DNA from 2 places in the Longicatena sp. genome. Region 1 is predicted to be linked to the other one. Evidence: predicted binding sites of a transcription regulator. Region 1 holds the regulator's gene; the other holds the start of a gene.
What was found. Region 1 encodes Rex, which represses fermentation and respiration genes when NADH is low (regulators of the CRP and FNR family bind a similar motif). Its sites were predicted from a motif close to GTGAANNNNTTCAC; they were not measured.
Positions count from the first base shown of each region.

Region 2: AC1VS3_RS06690 (phosphoglycerate kinase) is a predicted target of Rex. The motif match lies at 8,096-8,109, and genes of this name have one in related genera.

Region 1 covers NZ_CEVYEL010000012.1:44,987-60,791, forward strand. The annotation lists gene AC1VS3_RS04230 (ABC-F family ATP-binding cassette domain-containing protein) at 1-340, opposite strand, end outside; gene AC1VS3_RS04235 (N-acetylmuramoyl-L-alanine amidase) at 356-1,669, opposite strand; gene AC1VS3_RS04240 (LicD family protein) at 1,803-2,615, opposite strand; gene AC1VS3_RS04245 (Cof-type HAD-IIB family hydrolase) at 2,808-3,626, opposite strand; gene AC1VS3_RS04250 (glycoside hydrolase family 1 protein) at 3,627-5,078, opposite strand; gene AC1VS3_RS04255 (glycoside hydrolase family 1 protein) at 5,155-6,588, opposite strand; gene AC1VS3_RS04260 (PTS lactose/cellobiose transporter subunit IIA) at 6,590-6,919, opposite strand; gene AC1VS3_RS04265 (PTS sugar transporter subunit IIC) at 6,935-8,224, opposite strand; gene AC1VS3_RS04270 (PTS sugar transporter subunit IIB) at 8,402-8,728, opposite strand; gene AC1VS3_RS04275 (BglG family transcription antiterminator) at 9,056-10,975, shown strand; gene AC1VS3_RS04280 (hypothetical protein) at 11,073-11,444, shown strand; gene AC1VS3_RS04285 (GNAT family N-acetyltransferase) at 11,728-12,315, opposite strand; gene asnS (asparagine--tRNA ligase) at 12,396-13,781, opposite strand; gene AC1VS3_RS04295 (redox-sensing transcriptional repressor Rex) at 14,047-14,676, opposite strand; gene AC1VS3_RS04300 (NUDIX hydrolase) at 14,819-15,340, opposite strand; gene AC1VS3_RS04305 (NUDIX hydrolase) at 15,502-15,805, opposite strand, start outside.
Region 2 covers NZ_CEVYEL010000023.1:3,735-19,539, reverse strand. The annotation lists gene AC1VS3_RS06735 (sigma 54-interacting transcriptional regulator) at 1-1,511, shown strand, start outside; gene AC1VS3_RS06730 (PTS sugar transporter subunit IIA) at 1,664-2,098, shown strand; gene AC1VS3_RS06725 (PTS sugar transporter subunit IIB) at 2,092-2,583, shown strand; gene AC1VS3_RS06720 (PTS mannose/fructose/sorbose/N-acetylgalactosamine transporter subunit IIC) at 2,580-3,374, shown strand; gene AC1VS3_RS06715 (PTS system mannose/fructose/sorbose family transporter subunit IID) at 3,367-4,188, shown strand; gene AC1VS3_RS06710 (SIS domain-containing protein) at 4,226-5,287, shown strand; gene AC1VS3_RS06705 (HPr family phosphocarrier protein) at 5,381-5,638, shown strand; gene AC1VS3_RS06700 (HAD family hydrolase) at 5,648-6,283, shown strand; gene AC1VS3_RS06695 (GGDEF domain-containing protein) at 6,376-7,953, opposite strand; gene AC1VS3_RS06690 (phosphoglycerate kinase) at 8,183-9,361, shown strand; gene tpiA (triose-phosphate isomerase) at 9,387-10,133, shown strand; gene AC1VS3_RS06680 (hypothetical protein) at 10,381-10,863, opposite strand; gene AC1VS3_RS06675 (PH domain-containing protein) at 11,034-11,456, shown strand; gene AC1VS3_RS06670 (putative bifunctional diguanylate cyclase/phosphodiesterase) at 11,503-13,176, opposite strand; gene AC1VS3_RS06665 (VanZ family protein) at 13,387-13,947, shown strand; gene AC1VS3_RS06660 (response regulator transcription factor) at 14,038-14,700, shown strand; gene AC1VS3_RS06655 (sensor histidine kinase) at 14,697-15,689, shown strand; gene AC1VS3_RS06650 (ABC transporter ATP-binding protein) at 15,783-15,805, shown strand, end outside.

The sequences.
Region 1 (15,805 bases):
TTTCACTATGGTCGTATACCATCTGCTCACTGATTTCTTCCAGCTGTTTACCTATGCGTTTTACCTTCGCAAAGGCTGTTTCCAATTCTTCTTTGACACAGGCATGCTCATTTTCAAACGTCGTCTGTGCTAAATAACCGATTGTCAGATTGTTTTCCTTATGGATATCCCCTTTATCCAACGGTTCTACTTCGGCAATGGCTTTTAATAAGGTGGTTTTACCACATCCGTTTCTTCCCACAATCGCGATTTTTTCAGTATTGCGGATTTCAAATTGAATATCCTCAAATACCGTATTCGCCCCAAAATATTTACTTCCTTTATGAATTTGATACTTCATCTTGTTTCACCCGCCTTATCTGGTGGTGTTGTCGGCATTGATTCCCTCGGCAAAAGCGCGCGCTGTTTCCTTAATAATCGCATTCTTCTGTTTTTTCCACAGCGCTGCATCTTCTTTATTTGATATATAGACAAAGTCAATTTCTAATCCCTGCATGCCATTGGCATTCACAAAATCAGCATTTTGTTCTTGACTTGTTTCTGAGTATTTCCCTGCCAGTGTTGCTCTTCCACCACTTTCTCTTAAATATAAATTCGTATCATATATCGTTTTACCATCTGCCCCTTCGGCCAATAACCCGGTAACGATACCGGCATCGGAACCAGTATACATCGGTGACAGTGGCATTTTTAAGTTCTTATGTACACCATAGGTCAAATTCCTGGCAAGTGTCTTGCTGGAATAATAACTATGCGCTATTTCAAAGCCGCGAATCGTATCGTTGGCATAATTGCTGAAGCGTAAGAACAAATAATATTTTGCATGCTGCTTATAACCTTTTGCTAAACGGCCATCACTGCCATAGGCTTTCCCTTTTTCATCTTTACTTGCCTTTGTAATGGCAACACGCAATCCATATTTTTCTTCTAATTCCTTTTTCATTAAAACCGCTGTTTTATACATTTCATCATTTTCATTTAACCCATTGACCTTTGAGCCTTCATCCGGCAACCACGTTAAATCCGTATTCATTCCAAACGGATCAATCAACACATCAATATCCCCTTTGCGCGGCGTCTGTGAAGTTACTTGTAAGAAAAGATAGTTTTTATCCAGGGTGATCTGATAATCCTTTAACAGCTGCGTATCTGCAATTAAGGAAACTTTATTGACCTTTCCTTTACGCTGTGCCGTATAAAATGCATTTTCCTTTAAAGGCTGTTGAAAAATCACACGCTTTTTTACTAGATTATCAATGATGGAAACCTCATAATATCCTTCCGGTATTTCATCTAATAAGATCTTTTGATCAACTGTATTTTCCATTGTCATCGAAATTGTCTTTCCATCACAAATGTTTTTTAATTCAACGGTTTTCCCACTCAACGTATCTTTATTTTCCGGTGAATATTTCTTTTCATACAAATCCAAAGATTCTCCATAATACAAATAATCCGAAACGCTAATCGTTTCTTTACTTGTCTTATGCAATGCTTTGATCGTCTGTTCCTCATTCAATCCACACACCGTGAATTTCTTTACTTCTTGATGATTGGAAGGCAGAAACATGCCAATTAAAAGATACACGATCAACGCAATTAAAACAAGCAGTGGAGCCACTACCTTCCAGCGCACTTTATATCTTCTCTGTCTTGGTACATATGCCATGTCTTCTACCTCCTCACAATTTTTACTATGTTTTACGATATTTTATTTTTACCATAAGCTAGCTTTTAATAAGAAATATCGTCTCCATGCTATGCATTTTCATAAGCATGAAAAAGTCATTACGTCATCGTTTCTAAAATGCAATATCCTTAATATGCTTTGGCTGTTGATCTTTTTTCGGCGGATAGCTCATATGATTCACGGATACTTCTGCATCCAACAAATCTTTAGGCCGCTTTGGTATTGGCAGCATTGTATCTTCAAATGGGACATACTGAATCGGAAAAATGCTTTCCTTTGGATATACGACCGGATGGAAGAAAGAATTAAAGCACCATGTCAGATCAAAACCGATCATTGGGCTGTCTTGATTTTGCTTACCATACTTACGCGCATTTCGCACATAGCGTTTCTTTAATGGCAATGGATTGATATGTAGATTTTCCAATGCGGCAATCAAGAGCATCAAGATTCCATTGCGGCAGCGACACACAAAATCTTTTACATGATTCTCACTCACATAGTCAATGATGAAAACATCGATAAAAATGCCATCACTGTCTTTGCATTTGTTTTTTAATAACGCATTGTATTCTTCACAATACGTATGTTTTAAACGAATCTTCATCGCCGGAATCAACACATTGTATTCCTTATGTGTTTCAAAGCTTTGTACGATGTACTTCTTAGGATCCAGATCCTTAACGGCTTCTAACAGTTTCAGATAATCCTCATACAGCATACCGATATCCGCATCATCATCCCAAGGAATAAAGCCTTTATGACGTACAGCACCTAAGCAGCTGCCACCTGTCAGCCAGTATTGGACTTTGTGCTTGCGGCATACAACATCTATATCTTTCAGCATCTCTAACAATTTCAGCTGTAAATCACGCACGGTAATCGTCGTTCCATCTTCTCTTGTTTTCAATATGTATTCTTCCATAAAATCACCGTATCTATTATAGAAGATATTTGTTTTTATCACAATCATTTTATGGAAATATCACAATTTCGCAAGAATGTCTTCAGAAACGATTGCGAAAACAATGAAAATTTAAACAAATATCCTACTTTTTATCTTTTCCTTATGCAGGTGGCTCTACAACATTTGCTGTCAAAAAAAAACACACTGTACTTAAACAGTATGTTTTATAAGCATTTCAAGAAATTGTACGACCCCATCTTCCTTTGCCTCTTTACAATGATAACGAGCAGCATTTTTTATTTGCGTACAGGCATTTGCTACAGCAACACTGTTAGGGAAACAGGAAAACATGGAAAGATCATTTTCGCTGTCGCCAAATACTAAAACTTCCTCTTTTGTGAAACCGTGTTGAGCAACATAGATTTGTAAAGCTGTCCCTTTCGATACTAGCGGCGAAGTGATTTCCAAATTATCCCATCCGGAAGTTGTTACCTTTACCTCTTGCAAGGTGGATAGTCGTGTTTGTAAGCGTTGGCGGTTTTCTTCATCCTTTTCCAAAAGTTCTATTTTTAAAATGGTTTTAGGTAAGTCTGTTTCCGTAATCGTCTTAAAACAAGACATCACCGGTGTGGTATCCGTGAAACTTTGCAAATAGTGTTTTTGAAAGGAAGGCCGATCCTCTTCTTCTAAAGAATAAATATGGGTCTCATCATAACAACCGATTGCGATAGGTTCTTTTTGCAGCATCTGAAGAATCATCTTTGCGCTTTGTTTTTTTATCGCAGTCGTATGAAGAATCTGCCCTTTTGCGTTTACCTGCATTGCGCCGTTTAATAACAACATATCCAAAGCCAGCAAGTGTTGATTTCGCAAACTTAACACATCCGGATAACTGCGCCCACTGCATAGCACGATTGAAACTCCTTGTTGTTGTAGTTTCTGTAAGGTATGTACGCTGCGCAATGATAATGTATTGTCCATGCTCAATGTGCCATCAATATCACAGGCAATCAAACGAAAGGGAAACACTTATAGATCTTCCCCGTTGCTGGCAATGACACTTCGATACCAGTCATAGCTATCTTTCTTGATACGACGCTTACTGCCATTTCCATAATCATCCTGATCCACGTAAATAAATCCATAGCGCTTGCTCATTTCTGAGGATGAACAGCTAATAATATCAATAGGTCCCCATGGATAATAACCAATCACATCTACCCCGTCCATGATAGCTTCCTTCACATTGCGAATATGCTCACGTAAATAAGCGATACGGCGTTCATCGTGAATCTTTCCATCACTGCTGATTTCATCATACGTGCCAAAACCATTCTCTGCGATGATGATTGGTTTTTGATAACGATCATAATAGTAATTTAATACGGTTCTTAATCCAAGAGGATCAATGCCCCAGCCCCATTCACTTGCATCAATATAAGGATTTACGATGGCCCCATCATCATTAATATCTTGTTTGTCATTGCTTTCTTTTGATGATACACATGTATAATAATAGGATAACGCAAGAAAATCAGCCGGATGCTCTTTTAATACTTGCTCATCCTCTTCACGGATATCTAAATGAATGTTATGCTCTTTAAAATAGCGCAGCATATAGCCCGGATATTCTCCCCTTAGCAATAAATCGGTAAAGAAATATTCTCTTTGATTGCGCTGCATGTTCGCAAAAACATCCTCTGGTTTGCATGTTAATGGTTCACTCAATCCATCATATACCATCATCCCTACCTGAAAGTCTGGATTGATCTGATGGGCAAGCTTAGTGACAAGCGCACTTGCTGTGCATTCATGATGAATGGCCTGGTATTTTGCTTCCATAAGGTTTTCTACTGTATCACTGGGAATACCGAGATGATTAAAAGATTCATGATGTATCAGATTGATCTGATTCACTACGATCCAATATTTTACCTTATCTTTATACCGACGCATAACGGTTTCACAATAGTTCACAAAGAAAGTGATCGTCTTACGATTATACCAGCCCTGATAGTGTGTTGCCAAATGCAGTGGCATCTCATAGTGCGATAAAGTGATGAGGGGCTCCATGCCGTTTTTTATGATTTCATCCAGCAATGCATCATAAAAGCGTAAACCTTCTTCATTCGGTTGAGAATCATCTCCATTAGGGAAGATACGTGACCAGCTAATAGAAGTGCGAAATGTTTTCAATCCCATCCCTGCTAAAAGCTTTAGATCTTCCTTATAAGTATGATAGAAATCAATCCCATAGCGTTTAGGATAATATCCTTCTTTATCCTGTAAAGCGAAATCAATATCGTTTCTGCTCGTTTCTTTATTTGATTTCTTTTTCAAATCACCAGCATCTTGTACTTTTAAGATATCCGCAACGCTCCATCCTTTCCCACCTTCTAGAAATGCTCCTTCTGCCTGATTTGCCGCAATGGCGCCTCCCCATAAAAAAGCTTTCGGAAATCCTGTTTTTACTTGTTTCATTTCAATTCTCCTTGTCACATATTGTTCATACTATGTTCATGTTGAAGCAAAGGGACGATTGTATGCGTCCCTTTCTTTACAAATCTTCTCCATTTGTCATTATGACATGTTGATACCAATAGAAAGAATCTTTACGCAGTCGTTTCCCACTGCCATGTCCACGATCATCCAAATCGACATAAATGTATCCATAGCGTTTACTCATTTCCCCTTGCGAACAACTGATGATGTCAATAGGTCCCCAAGATGCATAGCCAAACACCTGTACGCCATCCTTAATGGCTTCTTTCATCGCCGCAATATGTGTCTGTAAATAGGCGATACGATAAGGATCATGAATCTTTCCATCTACGACCTCATCTAATGCACCCAGTCCATTTTCAGCGATAAAAATTGGTATTTGATAACGATCCCAATACAAATTTAATGAGTTGCGAAATCCTAATGGATCCACTGCCCAGCCCCAGATAGATTTTTCTAAGTAGGGGTTCTCTTTGGGATGGGTAGGATCTTTGGCCTTTGTGATGCGGGTAAAGTAATACGAAAATGATAGAAAATCTGCGGTATTCTCTTTTAACAGCTGTTCTTCCTCTTCTTTGATCATCACATGGATATCATGATCGTAAAAATAGCGCAACGCATAACCCGGATATTCTCCGCGTAATAAGACATCGGAATAAAAGTATAAACTCATCTGCATCTGCTGGGTGTTGGCAAAGACATCCTCTGGTTTACAGCTTGCCGGATATAAGGCATCATCCCCCAACATCATTCCAATCTGCAAGGAAGGATCAAGGGCGTGGGCAAGTTGTGTGGCTTTAGCACATGCCACAAACTGATGGTGCGTTGCCTGATATTTAGCACTTTCCCAATCTTCATAACCATCCTGCACCATTCCCAAACTGGCAAACTCTCCCCAGCTCTGTAAAGAGTTGATCTGGTTCAATAGGATCCAATAGTGTACTTTATTATGATAACGTTCAAATAGCACGTTACAATATTTCACAAAGAAATCAATCATTTCAGGGGCATACCAGCCCTTATACTTGGTAATCAGATGAATAGGCATTTCATAATGTGAAACCGTCATGATTGGTTCTATACCATTTTTCAGCATCTCATCCAGCAAATCATCATAAAACTTTAAACCTTCTTCATTTGGCTGTTCTTCATCTCCTTGTGGAAAGATGCGTGTCCAGTTAAAGGATGTTCGAAAACAGGTAAACCCCATTTCTTTCATCAATGCCAGATCTTCTTTATACGTATGATAAAAGTCAATGCCATGCCGGCGTGGATAATAGCCTTTGGTATCCGCTAATGCTTCTTCTATCTGTTTGGCAGTATGAGCAAATCCGACTACCTTATGGCGATCATACTGCTCTGGAAGGATTTCAATATCCGCCATAGAGGGTCCTTTCCCATCAATGTTCCAAGCACCTTCTGCTTGATTGGCCGCAATGGCACCACCCCATAAAAAGTCTTTCGGAAATCCTGTAATTTTACGTTTCATCTTATTTCTCCAACTTACGATACAGACGAATCATGCTTTGTACCAGATTTACTTCACTGTTGATAGTCATCAGCGTATCCTGTGCATGGGTGAATAATAAGGTTGTCTGCAGCTCTTCCTCATTGATTGAGCTTTGTATCATATCCGTTTGAATAACATGTGCTTTCGTGATTTCTTTCTTTGCCTGCATGATCTTGTCTTTTACTTCTTCTTCACTTTTATCATCTAACAGATCATTGATTGCTTCATTGAGCAAATTCCGACAATCCCCGGCATGCAGAATAATCTGCATCGCAGCACTATTTAATTGTTCAATCGTTGTTTTATCCATAATAAATCTTCCTTCTTATGCATTGTTTGTTTCCTGTCTTGCGTTTTTACGTGCTGCTAATTTTGCTTTTTGTGCTTCATCCTCTGCTTCTTTCTGTACACATTGCTTATCGTATACCTTAAAGAATGGATAATAGATGATCCAAGATAAGACGAAAATAAATAAGGTAAAGATCAATCCAACCATACCTCCTACAGCATAGGAACAAATAGGTCCAGGCAAATACCAGAAGGAGAATAAAGTCGTTACTTTAGGCAATAAATCAAAATATAAGGCAAACCAGGTCAAGGCCGGTGCTAGTAAACCAATGATCCACATCGGTACCATCAGAATCGGGTTAAAGGCGATTGGTGCACCAAATACCAATGGTTCATTGATGTTACATAAGTTTGGTACCAGACTGGCTTTTCCGATGACCTTACACTTTTTCGATTTTGCCATAAACAACATCATAAGACCTAAAGCCAAGGTACAGCCGCCTCCACCAAGCGTAAAATAATAAGATACTCCATCCGCATTGATAACACTGGCAGCATTTCCGGCTGCTACCGCTGCCTGATTCGCCGCAATTCCTTGCAGGATCAATGCCGACTCAATCGGATAAATGACCCAGGTAGAAATACCAAACGTGTATAAGAAGGTATATCCAACAAAGTATAAGACTACAAAACCAAGGAAACTGTCACCGGCTTTTAAGATTGGTGAGAATAATGTATAAATGCAATCAAAGATACTGATATGGAGCTGGAAAGTAAAGAGCCAGCCAACAAATAAAATCATCAGTATCGGAATTAATGTATCAAACCATACGGTGATAAAATCTGGAATAGCGCTGTCTTCCTTAAAGAAGGAATGAGTAGAAAAAGCATTCATCACAAAACCGACAAACAAGCCGGCAATCAATGCTGCAATCATACCGCCATTTCCTAAAGTAGAACTTTGAAACAAAATATTTCCTGCCTCATCAAAGGTTGGAGATACTAACATCAAAAAGAATCCGATACCAGCCAATCCTGCTTCTTTTTTCGTTTTATTATGGCGTTTCTTTTCCATCAGCAGATATGGTACTAAATATGCTAAGTATAAGGATAATAAGCCCAGGGAAAAAGTAGAAAGTGGGCTAAAATCCGGAAATCCTTCAATCAAGCCGCCAAAAGCGGTCAATACGGTCGTAAATGAACCAATAAAAATCATAGGCATCGCAGTCAGGATAGCCTCCTGGACAGAGGCAATCCACGGATTTCTTGCGAGCTTATTCATTCTCGGTGCGAATTTATCTGTCATCCAATCCATGAATTTTTTCATATGTTTTCTCCTCGTGATTCTATTTCTTAATCACCTTTTACAAAATAACCGCTTGCTTAATTTAACATGCTATGGCAATCTTATCCAATGTATATAGTTCATCAGGGAATTATTTCTAACGTATCTGCTCATAAACATTCCTACGATACCATCGTTTATTAAGCAAGCATTCTACCATTAACGTTCATGCGTTTTCTCATCTTTTAGAAAAGGTAAAGCAAAATCAAGAACGGCATCGCCATCCAATTCCCCATATGCATCTTTGGGGATAATCTGAACAGGAACACCAAATGGATCTGCAATATCCTCTAAATCATGCAGCATGTAGCTAAGATGTGGTCCTACCAACAATAGATCAATATCTTCAATATAATCCTCTACAACAGAGTCACTTCTAGCTTTTACGCCAATTTCAATATTGCGAGCTTTCGCTGCCTGGCGAATGTTTTTGGCCATGAAACCGCTGCTCGCACCGGTGCCACAAACTAATAAAATGTTCTTCATGATCTTCTCCTTTATAATTATGAATGATTTTTATCTGGATTGGTGTTATGATATAAGAGAGATGTATCAAAGTATTCCCGTACTTGTCTGAAGTCATATTCAGCGACGATATATCTCTTTTTCATATTTGCCAATCACATAACTGTCCTCCTTTCCTTATCACACCCTCAGTATAGCGAACACAGTATAACAAGACAAATCAGAAAAGTTCCGTGCAGTAGGAACTTTTTTAATTTGAGCAAAGATTACTTATACTTTATACTTATCGTGTACATATATAATGATGAAGAGTATCTGGGGGCCTTGCATAGGAGAGTGAATAGACATATGAAGGATAATATCTCAATCTTGTTAGACTATCTCTGGCACCATTATGAACATTGGGTAGCTGCCGGTGAGCTATCTTCACTGCTTCATGTTTCCACACGTCAGATACGTAAATATGTCAGTTCACTAAATGAGAATGAAACAAGTCCTTTAGTAATATCATCAAATAAAGGGTATCGATTAAACAGTGCTCAGCAATATTTAGCTTATCGGGAAAAAGGAAGTCAAAATGTGGAAACCCCGCAAACACGGCAAAATCTGATCATTCAAAAACTTATTTCTTCACAAGATGGTATTGATCTATTTGATCTAGCGGATGAATTATTTGTAAGTGAGTCTACGATTGAAAATGATATTCGCAGTATCCGTAAGATTGTTTCTAGCTGTAATGTAACCATACGCAGAGATCATGATTTGTTATATTTAGAAGGCAGTGAAAAAGATAAACGGCGATTAATGAGCCGCTTAATTTCCAGTGATACGTATGATAATTTTGTCTTAAAAGATGAAGTGCGTTTATTGACTTATCATTATCATTTTTGGGATTTCCGTAAAAATCTTGCCGATATTTTTTCACGCAATAATGTATTTGCGAATGATTATACACTAAATAATACGGCATTGCATCTTATTGTCATGATTGATCGTATCCGTAATGCCTGTGAGTTAAATGATCAAGTCGATTTCACACCGTTTCTTGATTCACAACAATATCTTGTGGCACAGGAAATAAAACAGTATATTGAGAAAAACTATCAAATCCATATGAATGATGCTGAAGTTTATAATTTGACGCTTATTATCTCGAACAATACAACGATGATTGATTATTCTTTTATTAATGGCTCTAATATTTCATCTTTTATTGAACAGAAATATATTGATATCGCCCATGCCGTGATTCACAATGTTGAAGAGCGCTATTTACTGGATGCCTTTGATGAAGAATTTATTGCGAAATTCACCATCCATGTTAAGAATCTGTTTAATCGTGTTGCACATAACTATTATGCCAAAAATCCATTGACCGCTAAGATCAAGGCAACGTATCCCTTGATTTATGATATTGCCGTTTATATTGCCCAACAGTTTAAAGAAAATTATGATGTAGTGTTGAATGAGGATGAAATTACCTTTATTTCTTTTCACATCGGCAGTTACTTTGAAAACAATGTGCAATCAAAAAACAAGTTAACGATTCTCTTTTTATATGCCGATTATTACAGCATTCATCAACATACCTTAGAGAAGATCAGCCGTCATTTTGAAGATAAGATAACGATAAAATATGCCGTTTCTATGCCTTCCTATCAGCCCAACATGCTGCATGCAGATTTGATTATTTCAACAGTAGAGGCAAGATTTCCTCAGCCATATGTGTTAATTCATCCATTTCTTACAAATAAAGATATGGCCTTATTGGAAACTACCATTTCTAAGATGTTATCCGAAAAAAACAAACAGAAGCTGAAAGATTTTCTATTTGATTTATTTGATCCTCGCTTATTTTATACGGATGTTCACTTAGATCGTACCCAGCTCATTCAAAAGCTTTGTAACGATGCGATTGCACTGGATTATGCCGAAGCTTCCTTTACACAGGATGTCTTTGCTCGTGAGCATATGTCAAGCACCGCCTTTGAGGACGCTGCCGTTCCTCATTCACTTGGTGATAACGCTAAAAAAAGCTTTATAAGTGTCGTCCTTTGTCCAGATGGTATGCAATGGGGAGTGCATGAGGTGCATATTGTCACCTTACTAGGCGTACATGATGACAGCAGACAAATATTTGCCCAGATCTTTGATCAGTTGATTGAGATTCTTAGTGAACCGGCTTTTTTAAAAGATCTCATCAACTGTCAAGATTATCAAACATTCATTCGCAAGTTAACTGCTTATATGAATGAGGTCAGTGAATAGAAAAAGCAGTTGCTATTCTAACAATCGTTTGTTACCCTTGTGTTATCGCTTTTCTGATGTCATACTATATCTATATAATTGATAAAGGAGTTATCTTATGAACATCTATGAATTTTGGAAAGCCGTCCTAAAACAGGATGAGCAGGAAATCAGAAACTATTTTCATCAGGATGCGAGGATTTGTTGGCATTGTACCAATGAACTATTTACGCTTGATGAATATATTATTGCGAATTGCGAATATCCGGGAGATTGGGATGGGGTCGTAGAAAGAGTAGAGTTACTTGATGATTTGATCATTAGTGTTACACTTGTTTATCCAAAAGATCAAACTGCTTCCTATCATGTTGTTTCCTTTCTGAAGCTACAACAGGATAAAATTATTTCTTTGGATGAATATTGGGCAGATGATGGCAGTGCGCCGCAATGGCGATTGGACAAGCATATCGGAAAGCCTATCAAAGAATAATTTTTAAAGAAATTGGATAAACGTATTGGTAACGCGAAGAAAGGATACCTTTAAAAAGCTGGACTAACCTATTAAAAAACTCATGAAAGAATAACTTTTGACAAATTGGGCTAACATATTGGAAACCCCATGAAAGAATCACCTTTTAAAAAGGAAAGGCACAAAACCCCAAACAGATAAAAAGCAGCTACAGGAAGGATGCAACCTTCATTCGTTAGATTTTAAGTCTAACTTTTGGAGGTCACATTAGAAATCATTCCATGCAAGCTGCTCTTTTTATGATTTATTTTATAGGCTCATTGTCTTTGTTTAAAAGTTCGCTTAGATTCTTTGGCAATTGTTCAATGAAGGATGCCAATGGCACGATTGGTTGAGGTACACCTGGTGAAAGTAATTCTTTATCCATCCAAACAACATCCAACCACTTGTCAAATTTATAGCCGGTATGAGGAAATCTAGCCACTAATTGAAATCCTAACCGCTCATGCATACGCTCACTTTTCGGATTGGGAGAAGTGATACAGGCATATGCATGATGTACCTGCTGTTTCTTTAATAAAATAAATAATACTTTATACAGCATACTGCCAATACCTTTTCCATGAACATCCTTATTGACATATACGCTTAATTCCACATCCCATTGATAAGCCGCACGCTCCTTATAACGATGCGCATAAGCATAGCCTAAAATATTTCCTTCCTCTTCATAGACCAGATATGGATATACCTGTTGTATCACTTCCATACGTTGTTCAAATTCCGTAAGGGAAGGCACTTCATATTCAAAAGTTGCACTATCATGCAATACATATTCAGCATAAATTGCTAATATGCTTGCGGCATCCTGTTTTGTTGCTAAACGTATCATATTCTGTTCCTTTCTTACCCCTTTGTATCATCTATTGTAAAAGAAGACCTTCACATACCCTGTGAAAGTCTATTCTACGATTAGAAAATCAAATTTCTTGGTGTACGTGGGAATGGCTCAACATCACGAATATTCTGCATGCCTGTTAAATACATCAGCATACGGTCAAAGCCTAAGCCAAAGCCGGCATGTTTACAACCGCCATAACGACGCAAGTCCATATACCATTGTAAGCTGTCAGTTTCCATACCCATTTCTTTCATACGCGCTTCTAGCACATCATAACGCTCTTCACGCTGACTTCCGCCAACCAATTCGCCAACGCCTGGCACTAACAAATCACATGCCGCAACCGTCTTATTATCTTCATTGACACGCATATAGAAGGCTTTGATATCCTTTGGATAATCAATCAAGAAGACCGGGCCATTGACTACTTTCTCACATAAGTAGCGTTCATGCTCACTCTGCAGATCCATGCCCCATTCGATTTTGTTATTTTCAAACTTCACATCGGCTTTCTTTAAAAGCTCAATCGCCTCCGTATAAGTCATACGCTTAAATTCACTGTTACGTACCTTGGTGATACGTTCAATGCATTCCTTATCAATCATGCTGTTAAAGAATTTCATTTCTTCCGGTGCATTTTCCAAGACATAATCAATACAATATTTCACCATATCTTCAATAAGATCCATATCATCCTCTAAGTCCGCAAAGGCAATTTCCGGTTCAATCATCCAGAATTCACTGGCATGACGTGTCGTATTTGAGTTTTCGGCACGGAAAGTTGGTCCAAAGGTATACACATCTCGAAAAGCCATCGCAAAGGATTCTACATGCAATTGTCCGGATACCGTTAAAGAAGCGTGTTTCCCAAAGAAATCTTCTTCATACTTTTGATCTTCACGTGTGGTAACTGTAAAGGTTTCTCCCGCACCTTCTGCATCATTGCCGGTAATGACTGGCGTATGTACATAGACAAAGCCCTGGTTCTGGAAGAACTCATGGATGGCCATGGACAATACAGAACGCAGACGGAAAATGGCATAGAAGGAATTCGCACGAGGACGCAAGTGTGGTATCTCACGCATATACTCAAAGCTGTGACGTTTCTTCTGCAATGGATAATCACGATCACAATCACCTTCCAAAACAGCCTCTGTTACTACAATTTCAAATGGCTGTTTACCATCTGGTGTTAATTTTAATTTCCCGGTTACGGTAATAGCTGCGCCGGTAGGATATTTCTCTACTTCCGCGAAGTTTTTCAATTCCTGCATATAAACTAATTGTGCATTGCGGAAATACGTACCATCATTTAATTCGATAAAGCCTAATTTACCGCTGCAGCGATTTGTACGTATCCAACCTTGCAGCTGTACATATTCCAAGCTGTCTAGTTCTACATGAGATGCGCTTAATACGATTTCATATAGTTCGCGAATGGTCATAAATTCAAACATTTCATTTCCTCCTTTTATTCATTAAGGGAACAAAAAAAACGTTCCCTTTCAGGAACGTAAGTTAGTTACGCGGTGCCATCCTGATTCCTGTCAGAAATACCTCTGCTGACAGACATCTTGCTTATCGGATCTTAACGCCATCCTTTCGCGGAATCGTCTACTCTATTCTCCGATTCAACTCCACAGGTGTTCTCCGCTTGCTCGTATGCCTCCGGCTTCCACCATCCCGGATTCGCTATGCATCGTTAGCAGGCATCGTCCTGTTTCAACGTTCTACATTTAAACTGTTTGTTTCAAAAACAAGTTCCTGTATAGATGATACCACATCTACGCTCTTTAATACAACCCCTTTTGGAATTTGTATATGCACATGGGTAAAATCGACCAAACCTGTGATGCCACAGGCAATTAAACGATCTACCGTCTGCTGAATATTTTCACTGATGGCTAAGATGGCGATACGGCAGCCATCCGGAATGCGTTGTTCCAGCTCACTGATATCATATACCGGAATACCGAAACGCACACCCTGGCGATCAGGATTAATATCAAATGCACAGGCAATCTCACCTACAACATAATCCCATTTATTATACTTCATCAAAGCGCGGCCCATATTACCTGCCCCCACCAAAATGATCTTCTCATCGAAATCCATGCCAAGCTGCTGGTTGAATATTTCAATCAGTTTATTGACATCATAACCATACCCTTGTTTCCCCAGATTTCCCAAAAAGGAAAAATCTCGGCGAATCGTCGTTGGTTCAATATTCACAACACTGGCAAGCTCTTTGGACATGATCCTTTCCACTCCTGAGCTTTTCAGTTTCCGCAGTGCTTTCAGATACACCGGATAGCGCTGCAACGTAGCCTTTGGCACATTTTTCTCTGTCATGTTCATCACCTCTGTTAGTATACCACAAATTTTTTTAATTGTGAAGAATTTGTCATTTTGAACTTTTACGGCTTGTACGTACTGTCATACGTATCTCATAGTGCTAATAAAAAGAAGCAAGAAAACTTAGCTTTCCGATATATTATGATGAACAATGCAAGCCTTGCTGCTTATGCATGTCTAACAATAAAGCAAGCAAATGTGGCTGATATGGGATGAAGATTCCCTGTTTGCACATCAGATGCACAGTTTCTAAATCTGCCCAACAAACACCACTGACCTCCTCCTTTTGCAATGTCAGATCTGCTAATCCTCCGGCATAATCAATGGTAAAGAAATCTACTAAGGAATGTTGTCCATAGCTGCGCAAAACCGGCTTACGTTGTTGAAAATCCATATAAATGCCTAATTCTTCCTGCAACTCGCGCTGTGCACATTGCCGGGCATTTTCTCCACTAACAGCACTTCCGCCTATGCCAAAATCCCAATAGCCGGGAAAGCTTTCTTTTTGATCTGAACGTTTTTGTAACAACAGACGACCATCTTTACCAAGAATCAACAGATGAATGACCAAATGGTAATCTCCTATTGCCATCGCATCTCCACGCTTTACCCTGCGTCCAGTACAAATGCCATCTTGTGTATAGATATCCCAGTATTCCATGATTCTTTCCTCCTAACCTTCTGTGATTGCTTTATTGGCTGCGTGATTGATTATGCGCTTGCTCATCACGTGCTTTTCATGTTTTTAATTATATCTTTTTATTCTTTAAATCATTGATCAAGTGCTTTACAAATGCTTACCCGGTACATTCTCCTTTTTCATCATTCACATTCTTTCGCAAGCCTTGTCACGATGGTTTGTATCCGCTCATCATCCAACTGTTTCAAGGTATCCTTAAAGAAAGCCGGATAGGCATCATAGCTTTGATAGTCATCGATCGGTATCCAAACCGCCTCCTCTAAAGGTGTTTTAAGAAATGGCTTTTTTAAATCCTCTTCATGCACAGGTTCTACCAGATAATAAAAGGATACCTCATGATTATTGCCAAGATCTTCTACATCAAAAAAATTCTCATGGATGCATACCAGTCGTTTAACACGAATAGATAAGCCTATTTCTTCCTTT
Region 2 (15,805 bases), on a different contig from region 1:
TGGAACAATATATCGATTCTTTATTTACTGAGCATACCTATCATTCTCCAAAGCTGGATATGATCAATCATCTATTGACCAATATCATGAATATTGTTATTCATAAATATGATTTAGAGAAATTTTCAAATAACGAAATCTCAATGATCGTACATTTTCTAAACGATTATATGCAAAGCCTTTCTTCAATTAATCAACTGAAAATACAGAATCGCAAGGAAGCTGAAGAACTTCAAAATCGTATCCATAATGAATACACAAATGAATACAATGTCATAGGTGATATCTGGCAGCTCATCTCAGATGCCTTAAGTTTTACCCCGGGTCCATTTGGTTATTTAGATTTATTTCTCTTTTTCCGTTATTTTAACCGTGAGATGGTTGCTTCTCCAATACCTGCTGTTATCATTGCCCATGGCTACGCGATAGCAAGCGGCATAGCAGAAGTGGCAAATCAATTATTGAAACAGCGGATATTTGATGCAATTGATATGCCGATTGAAAGTGATTTTAATGATACGGTAAAAAAATTAGGTGAATACATCAAAGGGAAAGAAAATTATAATGAAGTAATTGTTATGGTTGATATGGGGTCTTTAGAAGCGATTCATCAAAAAATGGAAGGCATGAAGCGTATGGATATTGGTATCATCAACAATGTCACAACAAAATTAGCGTTAGATATTGGCAGTATGATACTGGAAGAGATGCCGATTCAGGAAATCTTAAAGCAAGCGAGTCATCGCAATCAATATCGGTATGAATTTGTAAAAAATCGTAAAAAACAAGATGCTATTTTAGCAGTATGCGAAACGGGTATTGGCACAGCTGAAAAAATCAGTAAGCTAATGGAAGATTCTTTACCTAAGACCGTATCGATCGCCATGATACCCTATGATTATGATTCATTAGTGAAATCCGGTACGACATCATTGGTTTTTGAAAAATATAATGTCCTATTTACAGTCGGAACGAAAGATCCTAAAATCTTTGATGTGCCGTTCATCTCTTTGGAAGAGATGATCGAACAGAAAAGTGTGGAAAAGACGAATTCCGTGTTTGAAAGTATCATGCGGCCGGATCAGATTGAAACCTTTAATGAAAATATGATCAAAAATTTCTCAATGGATAATCTGTTGAGTTACTTAACGATTTTAGATAGTGATAAAATCATTGACAGTGTAGAAAAAATTATTAAGACAATTCAGAAAGAATTGCATATGAAATTAAGCAGCAGTGTCATTTTGGGACTGTATATTCACATCAGCTGTTTGATAGAACGCTTGATTATTAATAAAAATGTGACGAAATTTGAACATTTAGAAACTTTTGAAAAAACACAAACGGAATTTATACGCATTGTTAAAAAAGCATTCCATGATGTGGAACAGCATTACAATGTGAAAATACCGGTGTCGGAAATCGGCTATATCTATGAATGTATCTTTCAGCGTGATAGTGTCAAAGAAGTGGACGAGAGTGTCAACGAATTGTGGGATAGTATTGAATGATCCTTTCTCAGCATTTGTTTAGAAACTTTCTAAACCAAGAAATCTCTCCTATTCATCGGGGAAATGTTATAAGCGTGTGACTTTGTATAAAGTTGGCACGCTTTTTGCTTATCATAGGTGAAGGACATAAAACAAGAAGGGAGGTAGAAACATTGCAGAATTTAATATTAGCTTCTCATGGCTCACTTGCCGAGGGTATGCTAAGCGCTGCGAATATGATCGTAGGTGATATTGAAGGAGTGGATGCTTATGGTTTAGATACCTATCACTCGCCACAAGATATTTATCAGCTGTTGAAGAAAAAAATCGCCGAAGATAACACACATGAATATATCATTCTGTGTGATATCTATGGTGGCAGTGTTCATAATCAGCTGATGCATCTCTGTGTTTATCCTAATGTATTTCTATTGACAGGCATGACATTATCTATTGTTTTAGAGTTGATTCTGGCGAATGAAACAGGGGATATCGAAGAAAAGCTTTTACAGGTAATTCAAAATGCAAAGGATAATATGCTTTTGTTTACTTACCAAAGAGTACATAATGCGATTGATAAAGGAATCGAGGATGAAAAATTATGGTAGAACTTTGTCGGATTGATGATCGTCTCCTGCATGGACAGGTGGCTGTGACTTGGGTTGGAGCAGTGGCACCGGAAGCAATTCTGATCGCCAATGATGAGGCTGCGACAAATGAGATGAGCAAGCTTGCGTTAAAGATGGCAAAACCGGCTGGTGTGAAACTGGCGGTTAAGACGATTGATGAAGCAGCTGCTCTTCTTAACAACCCAAAGGCAGCAAAGATCAAGATTTTTCTTATCACAAGAACTATTCAGGATACCTTACGACTTGTCAGTATGACAGATCAGATTCATCGTGTGAATATTGGTGGAGTCAAAAATAAGGAAGGAGGAAAGATGATAGCGGCTGCTGTATGTTTAGACAACGATGATTTACATGATTTGATGAAACTGCGCAAACGAGTTGATGAAGTAGAATTACGTATGGTTCCTACGGAACATAGAATCAGTATCGATAAATACTTACGAGAGGAGGAGGTTGAAGTATGATCGTTCAAGCACTACTTGTCGGAGTTACTGTTTGTTTACTGGACTTCTTGGATGTCTGGTTATGTAATCCGATGATCACACGACCACTTGTTGTCGGTACGGCAATGGGTATCGCTTTAGGGGATATTACAACAGGAGTACAGGTAGGGGCTTCATTGGAATTGGTATTTATGGGTGTTATGGCAATCGGCGGCACAGTGCCACCGGATTCCATTCATGGAACAGCTGTTGGGGCAGCTTATGCCATTATACTTGGTAAAGGTATTGAAACAGCAATTGCTTTAGCAGTACCGGCATCTATCGTTTGTCAAATGCTATTTGTTCCAGGCATTGGTATACGTTCTTTATTTACACCATATGTGGAACGTCAAGTAGAAAAAGGCAATTGGAAAGCTTTGCAAAGAATATTCCCAGTAGTTTCAATATCCTATGAAATCTTTAATGGTACCATCTGTGGACTTGCTGTTTTCTTAGGTGCTGATGTCATGAGTGCTTTTATCGACAGTTTACCACAAACATTATTAGATGGCATGGGGGTAGCAGCGAATATGTTAGGTGCAGTCGGTTTTGGTTTATTGTTAAAGATGATGTGGCAAAAGAAACTTGCTGTTTATTTCTTCTTAGGATTTATCATGGCAGCATATTGTGGTATGCCTTTGATGTCAATCGCTTTACTTGGTGTCATTATTGTCATCGTTTTATTCTTTGAGGGTGAATTCAGTAAACGACATACGGTAAGTGAAACATCTCCAACAGTAAATGAGGGAGAGGAGGAATTATTCGATGATTAGAGAGAAATTTGGTTTGAATGAAGAAGATGGCAAATTAATGGCAAAAGTAGCAAGACGTTCACATCAAATTAATGCAGTGTATACATGGGAAAAATTTCAGGCTATGGGATATTTATGGACCATGATTCCTGTCATCAATAAGATGTACGATACTGAGGAAGAACGTATTGCAGGCTATAAACGACATTATGAACTCTTTAATACAAACCCGGTCGTCGGTGGGTTCATCACAGGACTAAATACGGCTATGGAAATGCAGGCAGCAAAGGATAAGGAGTTTGATAAAGCTTCAATTGCAGCTGTGCGTACATCCTTAATGGGACCATTTGCCGGCATCGGAGATTCTATTTTTCAAAGTACATGGCGTGTGATTACCATGGGAATCGGCTTAAGTCTTGCCAAGGATGGCAATATTCTGGGTCCCATTGTATTCTTAGTCTTATTTAATCTATTGGCAGAACCATGTCGTATCTTATTGCCTTATGTCGGCTTTAAGATGGGGTCTAAATTTATGTTGCAGGCTGAAGAAAGTGGTATCATGAGCTTTATCACCAAAGCTGCCAGCATTGTCGGACTTATGACCGTAGGAGCAATGACAGCGACAATGGTTTCCGTACAGATCGGTTATGTATTTACCATGAATGGCAGTGAATTAAAGATACAGGAAATGATTGATACCATTTTCCCTTGTTTATTGCCACTGTTATTGACCCTTGCTTGTTTTAAGCTCTTAAACAAGAACATCAAACCGACAACATTAATTGCCATCATTATGGTGCTTGGCATCGTCGGAAAATATATTGGTATCTTTTAAAAATATTGTGCTGAAATAGCAAAAGGAGGAGTAGCTAATGAATCTTATTGATACAATTCGTCGTGTTCCTAATCCCGTACGTAAAGTTTTAGAGGAAAGGAAAGCATTAACAAAAGATATGTTTGATTATTTAGGTGATCGCTTATCCACCATAAATGAAATTATCTTAATCGGCTCTGGAACCAGCCATACATCCTGTCAAACTTCTAAGGAGTTTGTGGAAACCGCAAGTGGCATTGCCTCTACAGCAATATTGCCCAACATCTTTTTAGCCAAACGGGTATTTAATCCAAATGGTTTATACATCTTCACATCGCAAAGTGGTACTTCTACTTTGGTAAATATCGCACAGCGTAAAATGAAAGAACTTGGTTATGCGACAGTAGCAATTACAGAAAGTGCCGAAACACCTTTGGCAAAAGAGAGTGGCTGCCATGTTCTGATGGAAACAGATAATGAGGAATTTGGCTGTCGAACGATCGGTTACTGTATGTCTGTATTTACGCATATGATCATTGCCATGGAAATCGGCTTAAAGCGCCAGGCATTAAGTGAAACAGAGTATGCAAAATATCTGGAAGATGCTCAAAAAGCGGCTGATATGCATCATGAAATCTGTGACAAAACGATGGAATGGTTTGATCGGAATAAATGGAAACTGATGAATAAGGATGGATTTGTTATCTATGGTGCCGGTACATTATATGGTACAGCATTGGAAGGCGCTTTAAAGGTTTTGGAGATTGCCAGAAGATTCTTGTGTGTTGGTTATGATATGGATGATGGTATGCATGGACCTACCATGGGGTATACAAATCGTCATGCAGTCATCATTTTCGATGATGGCCACAATGAAAATATTACCAAAGGTTTGATTCGTTATGTCCGTGACAAAGTAGGCGATGCCTTCGTAATTGGCAATGACAGCAAACATCCATGTGATTTGGCTTTTGAACCTTTAAAAACACCATTTGTATTCTTACAATATGCGCCGGTAGTAGAAATTTTAGCAGCGCGGCTTGCCTATGACTATGGTATCAATATTAAGACGATTGGGCCATTACCTGAAGCAGGTTACTTTAATACACATGATGATTAAGTTATAATTATACAAAGGATGCTGATGTGAAAGAAGTGTTTCAATAATCATATCAGCATCTTTTTTATCAAAGCGATAAGATTAGGAGAAACTATGCAGAAATTAACATATAAAGTAAAAAAGATGATGGGCATTCATGCCAGGCCGGCTTCAGCATTAGCACAATTTGCCAGAATGTATCAAAGTGATATAAAACTATATTGCCAAAATCGATGTGCGAATGCGAAAAGAATGGTAGAAATAATGGAACTTAGTATTCATAAAGATGAAGAAATCCTATTTGAAATTTGTGGTGAGGATGAATGCCGCGTTGTGAAGGCGTTACAGCAATACTGCCACTCTTATTTATGAGGTGATAACATGTATAAAATGATTGTCTTTGATTGTGATGGCACGTTACTTGATTCTTCCGCTATGATTGCGATGATACAAAAGGGATATAGCTCCATGTTTCCTCAACGTAAGAAGCAGCCTTACGCGTTTTTTATTCCTTGTTATTATATGAGTGATGAGGAAAACCTAGCCTATTTACAGATACCGAAAAGCTGTAAACGGCAATTTGAAGAACTATGCTTTGGAAAGTGTGGAGATTTTTCTTCACATACGCATATCTTTGAAGGTATCCAAGAACTTTTACGACAACTGCTGGACGATGGGATTGCATTAGGAATAGCCACTTCGCGAAATACAACGGCTTTTTTAGAATTGCAATCTATGTTTGATGCAGATATCTTTTCAGCCTTTTCTAGTATTGGTACGCAGGATGTGGTAAAGCATACAAAACCGGCACCGGATGTTTTATATTACATTATGGAACAAACAAATTTGACTGCGCAAGAATTACTATTCATTGGCGATTCTATCAACGATGCCCTTTGTGCGAAAGCTGCCGGTGTTGATTTTGCATGGGCAAAATGGGGAGTTGTCAGTGAAGAAGAACTACCCTATACGTATTGTTTATACGATCCTCAGGATGTTTATAACATCCTACGGTAACATCAATACATCTTAAAAATATAAAACGCGATGATTTCGTTGCTATTTATTTTAATGCAAATGACATCAAATAAAAAAGCTCTAAAGAGCTTTTAATACTGCTTATATTGATTCTTACCGGCAGCCTTTGCTTTATATAATGCAGCATCAGCCATGGTAAGGGCATCTTCATAACGGAATAGATCATCATTTTGAAAGATCGTAAAGCCACAGGAAATTGTCGCTTTTTCAGCAGCTTTATTCATCTTGTGCTCCATGCCGATTTGATCAAGTTCTTCATAGATATGATCGAGGTATTCACAGATATCTTCCTTTGTGATATTTACGCATAAGGTGATAAATTCATCACCGCCAAAACGTGCAGCAAAGAAACGCGAATCGCCGTTTTCATCCATACAGCGGGCAACGTTTTGTAACAGTTTATCCCCCATATGATGACCATAATAATCATTGAATTCTTTAAAATAATCCACATCGGCTACCACGATACCAATTGTTGATACATGCGGGTTTTTATGCATCGCACAGACCAGGGAATTAAAATAAGAACGATTAAACAGTCGGGTGAGACCATCAATTTTTATCTGCGCCTCTAACTGATTTTTCTCATTCCGGAAACGATCACGCTCTTTCATGATCTGGTTCATTTTAATCTTTTCTTTCATACTTTCTGACTTTGTCTTATTTGTCATATCCTCAACCAATTTTTGTAACATATAATATTGCTTATAGGAATTAATTAAGACATTTTCTAAATGGAAACACTCCGCATAGCGAATCCAATTACGATGCAATTGCAACTGTTGTTCGACATCATCCTCCAGACACATTTCTCCCATATACTGTAAATATTTTTCTGCTCGTTCCTGATCTTTGATTTGTAGGAGGATGGCAAAGATATCGCAGTAGAAGGTGAAATAATAGGTCCGGTTTTTATGTTTATGAAGATTGCTTTCACTGAAATAATCAGCAATTCGTTTGACGCTATCGACACGTTTGCTGGCATTGGCAAGGTACAATTCACATAAACGAATGACATGTGTCGACAATGGCGAAGCTTTAAAGGATACTAGTTTCGCCGCATATTCTTGATAACGTTTTATGGCTTTATCTAAATGTTCGTTAAAGATTTCTAACTGTATCAGATTTAAGATAACCAACAGATCGGCATGTGTCATAATGGTAGCTTTCTTATCCAAGAAGGTTTGATATGCCATCTTAATATAATACAGAGCTTCCTGATAATCTTCCTTTTGAAAAAACATCGTGGCAATATTGTTTAAAACTACCATTTTTTGATGCAGATCTTTTTCATTCTCCGCTAAGTTATAGGCATTTAATAAGTTTTGAATAGCATTTACTTCATCAAAATGAGAATTATAATACAAACCGGCAATGGTGTAGTTGCGTAGTAATAAATCAGTGTAATGATATTCTTCTCCCAGGTTTAATGCAATATGCAGATGTTTCAGACATGCTTCATGTTCACGAATCATCAGATGGTAATCGGCTAGAAAGGTGTGGGCAAAGGCGATGGCATGGGTATCTTTATGCGCTTCCCCTAATGTCAGAAGCTCATTTGCCAGCTGAAACTCATCATCCATATCCGCATTGCTATGCTGTACCAGCAGATTCATCAATTCCTCTTTTTTATGTTTATACTCATCCATATACATCCCTCTTTTTTATAACCATAATTTTTTGCTATGAATGTTTGATATCCATATTATACTATAAAAGCGTTAACAAAAATACTATTTATGTGGTTATTTTTCAGAATTTACCGGCGTTATCTTCTCTTGTTAAGAAATTGTGATTTTATTCGCAAATTCGCAAAATACGTTTACGAATAAGGCTCTTAGTGGTATAATAAGACCGTTACATAAGGAGGATTTTACAATGGCAAAGAGAACTGTAAAAGATTTAGATGTTGCTGGAAAACGCGTTATCGTAAGATGCGACTTCAACGTTCCAAGAAAAGATGGAAAAATTACAAATGACAACCGTATCATTCAGGCGTTACCTACAATTAAATACCTGATTGAAAACAATGCAAAAGTTATCTTGATGTCACACTTAGGTAAAGTAAAAACAGAAGAAGACAAAGCAAAAAACGATTTGCGTTGTGTAGCTGATCGTTTAAGTGAACTGGTTGATACTAAAGTTACTTTCGTACCAGTAACAAGAGGAAAAGAACTGGAAGATGCTGTTGCAGCATTGAACGATGGAGAAATCGTTGTTGTTCAGAATACTCGTTATGAAAAAGGCGAAAGCAAAAATGATCCTGAATTGGCTAAATACTGGGCTAGCTTAGGTGATTTGTTTGTAGAAGATGCATTTGGTAGCGTACACCGTGCACATGCTTCTACTGCTGGTATTGCATCTATTTTACCTAACGCATTAGGTTTCTTAGTAGAAAAAGAAGTAAAGATGCTGGGTGCTGCTGTTGACACTCCAGAACGTCCATTCGTTGCAATCATCGGTGGTGCTAAAGTATCTGATAAGATTGCTGTTGTTGACAACCTGCTGAAGAAAGCAGACAAAGTTCTGATCGGTGGCGGTATGGCTTATACATTCCTGAAAGCACAGGGTTACAATGTTGGAAAATCTTTAGTAGAAGAAGATAAGCTGGAATTGGCAAAAGAATATTTAGCTAAGGCTGAAGGTAAATTGATCCTGCCAGTTGATCATGTATGTGCTGATGCATTTGCAGAAGATGCAAACACAGTTGTTGCTGACAATGACAACATCCCTGCAGATTACATGGGCTTAGATATCGGACCTAAATCTATTGAACTGTACAAGAATGAATTAGCTGGTGCTAAGACTGTTGTATGGAACGGACCTATGGGTGTATTTGAAATGAAACCATTTGCTAAGGGTACTTTGGAAGTATGTACAGCAATTTCTGAATTACCAGGAGCTACAACAGTTATCGGTGGCGGAGATTCTGCAGCAGCGGCAATCCAGTTAGGATTCGCTGAAAAATTCTCTCATATTTCTACCGGTGGCGGAGCTTCTTTGGAATATATGGAAGGTAAAGAACTGCCAGGTATCGCTGTTATCAGTGATAAATAAAAAACATTAGAGGAGAAAATAAATCATGAGAAAACCAATTATTGTCGGAAACTGGAAAATGAATAAAACCATGAAGGAAACAAAAGAATTCATGGAAGCTGTAGATGGTGTTGCGGCAAGTGACAACGCTACCTATGGTATCGGCGCTCCTTATACTGCATTAGCTACAGCTGTTGCAGGTGCTAAAAACTTAATCGTAGCTGCTGAAAACTGCCATTTTGAAGATACAGGTGCTTTCACAGGTGAAGTTTCTGTACCTATGCTGCAGGAAGTTGGCGTTACACACTGTATCATCGGTCACTCTGAACGTCGTCAGATGTTTGGGGATACTGATGAAACCGTAAACAAAAAAGCAAAACGCTTAATTGATGCAGGTATCACACCAATTCTTTGCATTGGTGAAACAGAAGCACAGTATGATGCTGGTGAAACGGAAAAAGTTATCCGTGAACAGTTGAGTGGTTCTTTGGCTAACTTATGTCCAAAATGTGTTGGTAACATGGTTATCGCTTATGAACCAATCTGGGCAATCGGTACTGGCAAATCTGCTACAAAAGAAGATGCACAGAACTGCTGCGCTATCGTACGTGATCAGGTTCGTGTCATGTATGGTGATGAAGCTGCGGAAAATGTACGTGTACAGTACGGTGGATCTGTAAAACCTAACAACATCGTTGAATATATGGCTTGCCCAGATATCGATGGTGCATTGATTGGTGGAGCTAGCTTAAAAGCAGACAGCTTTATTGAAATCATCGAAAAAACAAAATAAGATCTTATAGGTGAAGGAGTAGAGCAATCTGCTCCTTTTTTCAATGTATGCAGTTCATAATCAACTAGCCTTTTTCATTTAAGATACAGTTTATCATTCATATTGTAAGCTTTTAATCAGAAAAATGCTTTGCTGTTATCTTAAGTAGGAGTACTATGGCAGTCTAAGCTCATTTAGCAAATAGCGTACATCAAAAAAGGAAAACCGCGCTAGTTTTCCTTTGTATTACATCGGCTTATGCCATTGCTTATCTGGTTTTCTTCTGCAATTGAGTTAGCGTCTTTTCCATATGACGTAGTAATTGTTTATAATGTGTCAGCTGCTCTGCTTCTTCTTTTGCCTTAGCTAAGGCTGTTTTGGCATCTGCCAGCTGTTTCTTCATAGCAACCAGATGATTTGTAGCATTAAGGAAAGCATTATAATTTGGATCATCAGGATTTCCCTGACAAGTATTAACTTTACAGATGAATTTTCCTACATATAAAGCTTTATCCATCGCATCATACATGGCACGCTCGGCTTCCTTGCTTTGATCTTCAAGTGTAGATAGTTTCTTTTTTACTTGATGACAATGCGCAATGTCTTTTTGTGTCTGTTGTATTAAGCTTTTTAATCGTTCCTTGTCTTTCTTATATTGTTTTATATCCTCTGTTTCCATATGTTCTAAGATATTCTGGTATTCAGTCGGATAAACAAGTTTTGGTGTCTTGTTATTTTGATATAGAAACATAAGCAGCAGGCATATGCAAAAAACTGATAGGATTATCAAGCATTTAGGCTTTTTCGCGATGGTTTTAAGAGCTGGCATGTGCATCCCTTTCTTTCTTTTTTCTCTTGGTTGTAAGGCTTTTCTTTTTTAATAGAATCACGTATAATAGGTTATAAAAGAGGTAGATATTTATGAAAGTAAAGTCAAAGATAGGTGCGTTTTGGATAGCGGCGTTGATCTTTATGGCATTTTGTACATTTATGATGCTGCGCTTGGTGATACATCAAAAGGATATCGCTCTGGATGCCATAGAGTTACTGGCTGTTTTTTGTATAGATTTCTTATTACTGTGGGCAACCTTTGATACATGGTATGCATTTCAGGAAGATTATTTAGAAATCAAAAGTGCCTGCTTTTGTCATAAGAAAATACATTATTTTGCGATTACAAGTATTGAAGAAACACAGGCATCTTATTCCTCCGTGGCTTTGTCAAATGATCGCTTGGATATCACTTATGTGAATGAAGCGCATGAGCAGGAAGAAATACTTATCTCACCGGTAAAAAAAGATGAGTTTATAGCGCAATTGAAGCATCGTTCTAAAATATTATAAGCAAAAGCTGCATTTCTGTTTTTATTTACAGTGCAATGCAGCTTTTTTACTGTTTGGCTGTGATATATTGTTTGTGAAAGGCTGCTTTCGAAATTGGTTTAGAGACATAGAATCCTTGAATGGTATCGGCTTGCAGCGTACAGACGGTATCCAACTCGTTCTTTTCTTCTACCCCTTCTACGGTAACTTCAATGTCAATGCTGTGACATAAAGAGATGACAGCATTGATAAAAGAGAGATTAAACGGATTGGTATGAATGGCATTGATAAAGGAACGATCAATTTTAACAATATCGGCAGGTGCCTGTGTCAACATTCCTAAGGAAGAATAACCAGAACCAAAGTCATCCATGGCGATACGGATATGCATTTTTCTTAAAGTGGAGAAGCATTCCCGTATTGGCCCCATATCGGTGACAAAATAGCTTTCAGTCAATTCTATAACGATATGTTCCGGAGCTAATTCATATTTTGCTAATAAGCTGCGAATGGTTTCTACGAAATCATCTTCTAATATTTGTAAGTACGATACGTTAACATTCATGACAAAATCTTTTATAAGATTGCTCCACTCTTTGCAAGTGGCAATCGCTTGCTCCAGAATCCATTTTCCAGCTTGGATGATCAAGCCGCTGGATTCTAAAACAGGGATAAATTCAATAGGTGAAATATCGCCGAATTTTTCACTTTTCCAACGCATTAAAGCTTCACTGCCTTGTATCTTCATGGTCTTCGTATGAAGCAATGGCTGATATACTACATAAAAATTACGCATCTGGTGTAACACATTATGATGTAATTCTTCATTGATGGCAATCTGGTGCAGTTTCTGTTTAATTAAATCATCATTGAAAAAGGTACATGTATTTTTCCCTTTCTGTTTACTGGCTTCTAACGCACTGACGGCATATTTAATTAAGTCTAAATAGTCATTGCCATTTTCAGGAATCATAACGACTCCTGCTGAAACGGTGCAATAATAGGAACCGGCATCGCTTTGATGCGGATGGTTGCTGTAAGCGTGTAGTTTTTGATAAAGCTCATCGGTTTTCTTTTCATCGGCTTCATCATAAACAATAGCAAATTGATCACCATCATAACGATAAATCTGCGCATCATAGGGCAGTAAACTTTGAATATCCTGAGCAAACTGACGTAAAACGATATCGCCAAATACATGATTTTGTAAGGTATTAATATGTGAGAAGTCATCAAGACCCAGTAACATCATACTGCCATGTTTTCCACTTTCCAACAGAATGGCTAAATGATCAATACAGCTTTTCTGAGTTAAAAGACCGGTGATATGGTCAATTCTTCCTTTGTTCTCTAAACGGGTGATCATCCCGGCAAACAGTAACGGTGCCCCATCCTGATCACGCTTTAATAAACCACGGCATACGATCCAGATCAATTCACCTTTGCGATTACGTATTTGATATTCTACATTATGCTCATCAGTATCTCCATTTAGCATACGGGCAATGGATTCATCATAACGTTTACGATCTTTATCGACAATAAGATCACCCCAGATAGGAACCAGTCCTTTTACTAAACGCCCGGGCAAATCAAAATCAAGATACATGTTTTCAGATATCAGAGATATATCGCTTTGCATGTCAACTAAATAGATGTAATCATCTGTACTGTTTACGATGGCATCATAAAAAAGGCTTGCATCTATATGAAACTGACGAAATAAATCTCTGTTATCCATAGCCATTCCTCTTCTTTCTCTTCTTCTAATATATCATGATTCCAATGAATTTCATAGAATAAAGAATAAATTTTATACCCGATAATATAACCAAACAAGTAAAAAAGATAACCATTATGTGAAGGCTTTCTTAAGATTTTGTGAAGTGTGGAATTAATGGTTGTCACACTTATGAATTTGTTTTAAAATAGGGCAAAGGTGATGAACTTTATGAAAAAGAAAAAGCATATGGGTATTCGTATTTTCTGCGCATTGTTATTTTTGGGCATCAGCGGTTCGGTTATGTTTAGTATTTACAAGCTGTCAGCGGAGAATGGTGCGCAATCAAATTTACGAAGTGAAATCGTTACGGAAAAAATCAAACAAGAAGTAAAGACAAGGCTAGAATCTTCTGAGAAGGGAATGCAGCTTTCGGAAAAAATAAAGTATTATGTCATTATGCATTCGCCATATGGCAGTGACTGGAATTCCAATATACGTAAACTGGCCCATTTCTCGATTTATTTTGCTTTAGCATGTGGTATTTATATCACCTTGGCCATTCTCGGTGTAAATAAGACCTTGCGCTTTTTATTAACTGTCGGTATCTGTTTCTGTTTTGCCTTTGGCGATGAGCTACATCAACGCTATACCGGCCGAACTTCGAGTATGAAGGATGTTTATCTGGATACGTTTGGAGCTCTTGTTTCAACTTGTATCTGGACGGTGCTTTCCTGGTTTGCCAGTGGCATTTCTTTGTTGGTACATAAGGTCAATGAGATGTATGAATAGTTCTTACAATATTGAAAGATGACAGCCGTCATCTTTTTCTTTCGTGTATAATGAGTTAGGACAAGTAACAACAAGAAAGGAAAGAGTGCCATGTATAAGATATTGCTCATTGAAGATGATGAAACAATCGTAAAAGAATTATCCGAGGTTTTGCGGCGGCAGGGATATGCTTGCTGTGTGTGGAATTTGATGGAAGATATGCAATTATTGTTACAGCGTGAAGAACCGCATTGTATTCTGTTGGATATTAATCTTCCCCATACCGATGGTTTTGTATTATGCAAACAGATACGCTCTTTTTCCGGTGTGCCAATCATCTTTGTGACAAGTCGCAATACGGATATGGATGAGCTTTGCAGTATGACTTTAGGTGGTGATGATTTTATCACGAAACCATATAATATCAGTATTCTTATAGCCCGCATCGCAGCTGTTTTAAAGCGCACGTATGCACATGGCGAAACCATTCTTACCCATCGTGGTGTATATCTTTTCGTTGCTCGCAGTGTTTTAGCTTATGAGGGCAAAGAGTGTGAATTGACAAAGAATGAATTGCGCATCTTATACAATTTATTTTGTCATAAAGGAGAAATCGTTGCCCGTGATGACTTGATTGATGATTTATGGGATAATAAACTATTTATTGATGATAATGCATTAAGTGTGAATATTACGAGAATACGTGCGAAACTAAAGGAACTCGGTGTAGAAGCGTTCATTCATACCAGACATCGACAGGGGTATTGGATATGAATGTAAGAGAAGTCTTTGCGCGACATGCTTTCTTTTTGATTCTTATGTTTTTATGGATGCTGTTATGTGATGGTGTTTTATATGGCATGGGCATAGCATGGGAAGTTTTAGCATTCCTGAATGTTATGAGTGGATGTATGGTATGCACATATATAATAAAAGTAGGCAGACAGCGCAGCAAGCGGAAAAAAGAGATTGAACGAATTGCGCAGACATTGGATCAGAAATATTTATTACAGGAAGTCTTAGGACATGATAAAGATCCACAGGAACAGTTTTATGCTTACCTGCTTCGTCTTGGTAATAAAAGCATGTTGGAAAAAATCAGTGAAGTGAAAAGAGAACGATTGCAATATCAGGAATATGTGGAACAATGGGTACATGAAATTAAAACGCCTATTGCGGCATTAAAGCTGCAATGTGAGAATGTGCAGGATAAGCGCAAGCGGGATATGCTGCAGCAAGTGGAGCGGGTAGAGCATTATGTGGAACAGGCATTATTTTATGCCCGCAGTGAAAATGTGGAAAAAGATTTACGAATACAGTATTGTGATTTGTATGATTGTTGCAGTGAGGCTTTGTTACAGTGCAAGTATTTATGCACCAGTGCGTTTTTACAAATTCATTTTGCTTTTACATCGGCAATTGTGGCAACCGATGAGAAGTGGGTTATTTTTATATTGAACCAATTGATTGAAAATGCTGTCAAGTATCGAAAAGAAAAAGCGCATTTATATTTATACATTACCCATGATGCTTCCTATGTGACTTTACATGTGCAGGATAATGGGGCTGGTATTCCTATGCAGGATCAAACACGAATATTTGAAAAAGGATTTACGGGTGAAAATGGAAGAAAGCATAATCAACATGCGACTGGCATCGGTTTATACTTATGCAAACGACTTTGTGATGCGCTGCAGATAGAAATAATGGTGCGTTCTAAGGAAGGCGTGTTTACCGATATGCAGCTACGCTTTCATAAATAAAAGTTCTTTCAACTTTGTAAGGACAGCGTAAGGAAACATCATACAAACAGAAAAGGGAAACCTTTATACTGAATGTGTAAAGGAGTGAACAAGATGACATTGTTAAGAGTTGAACA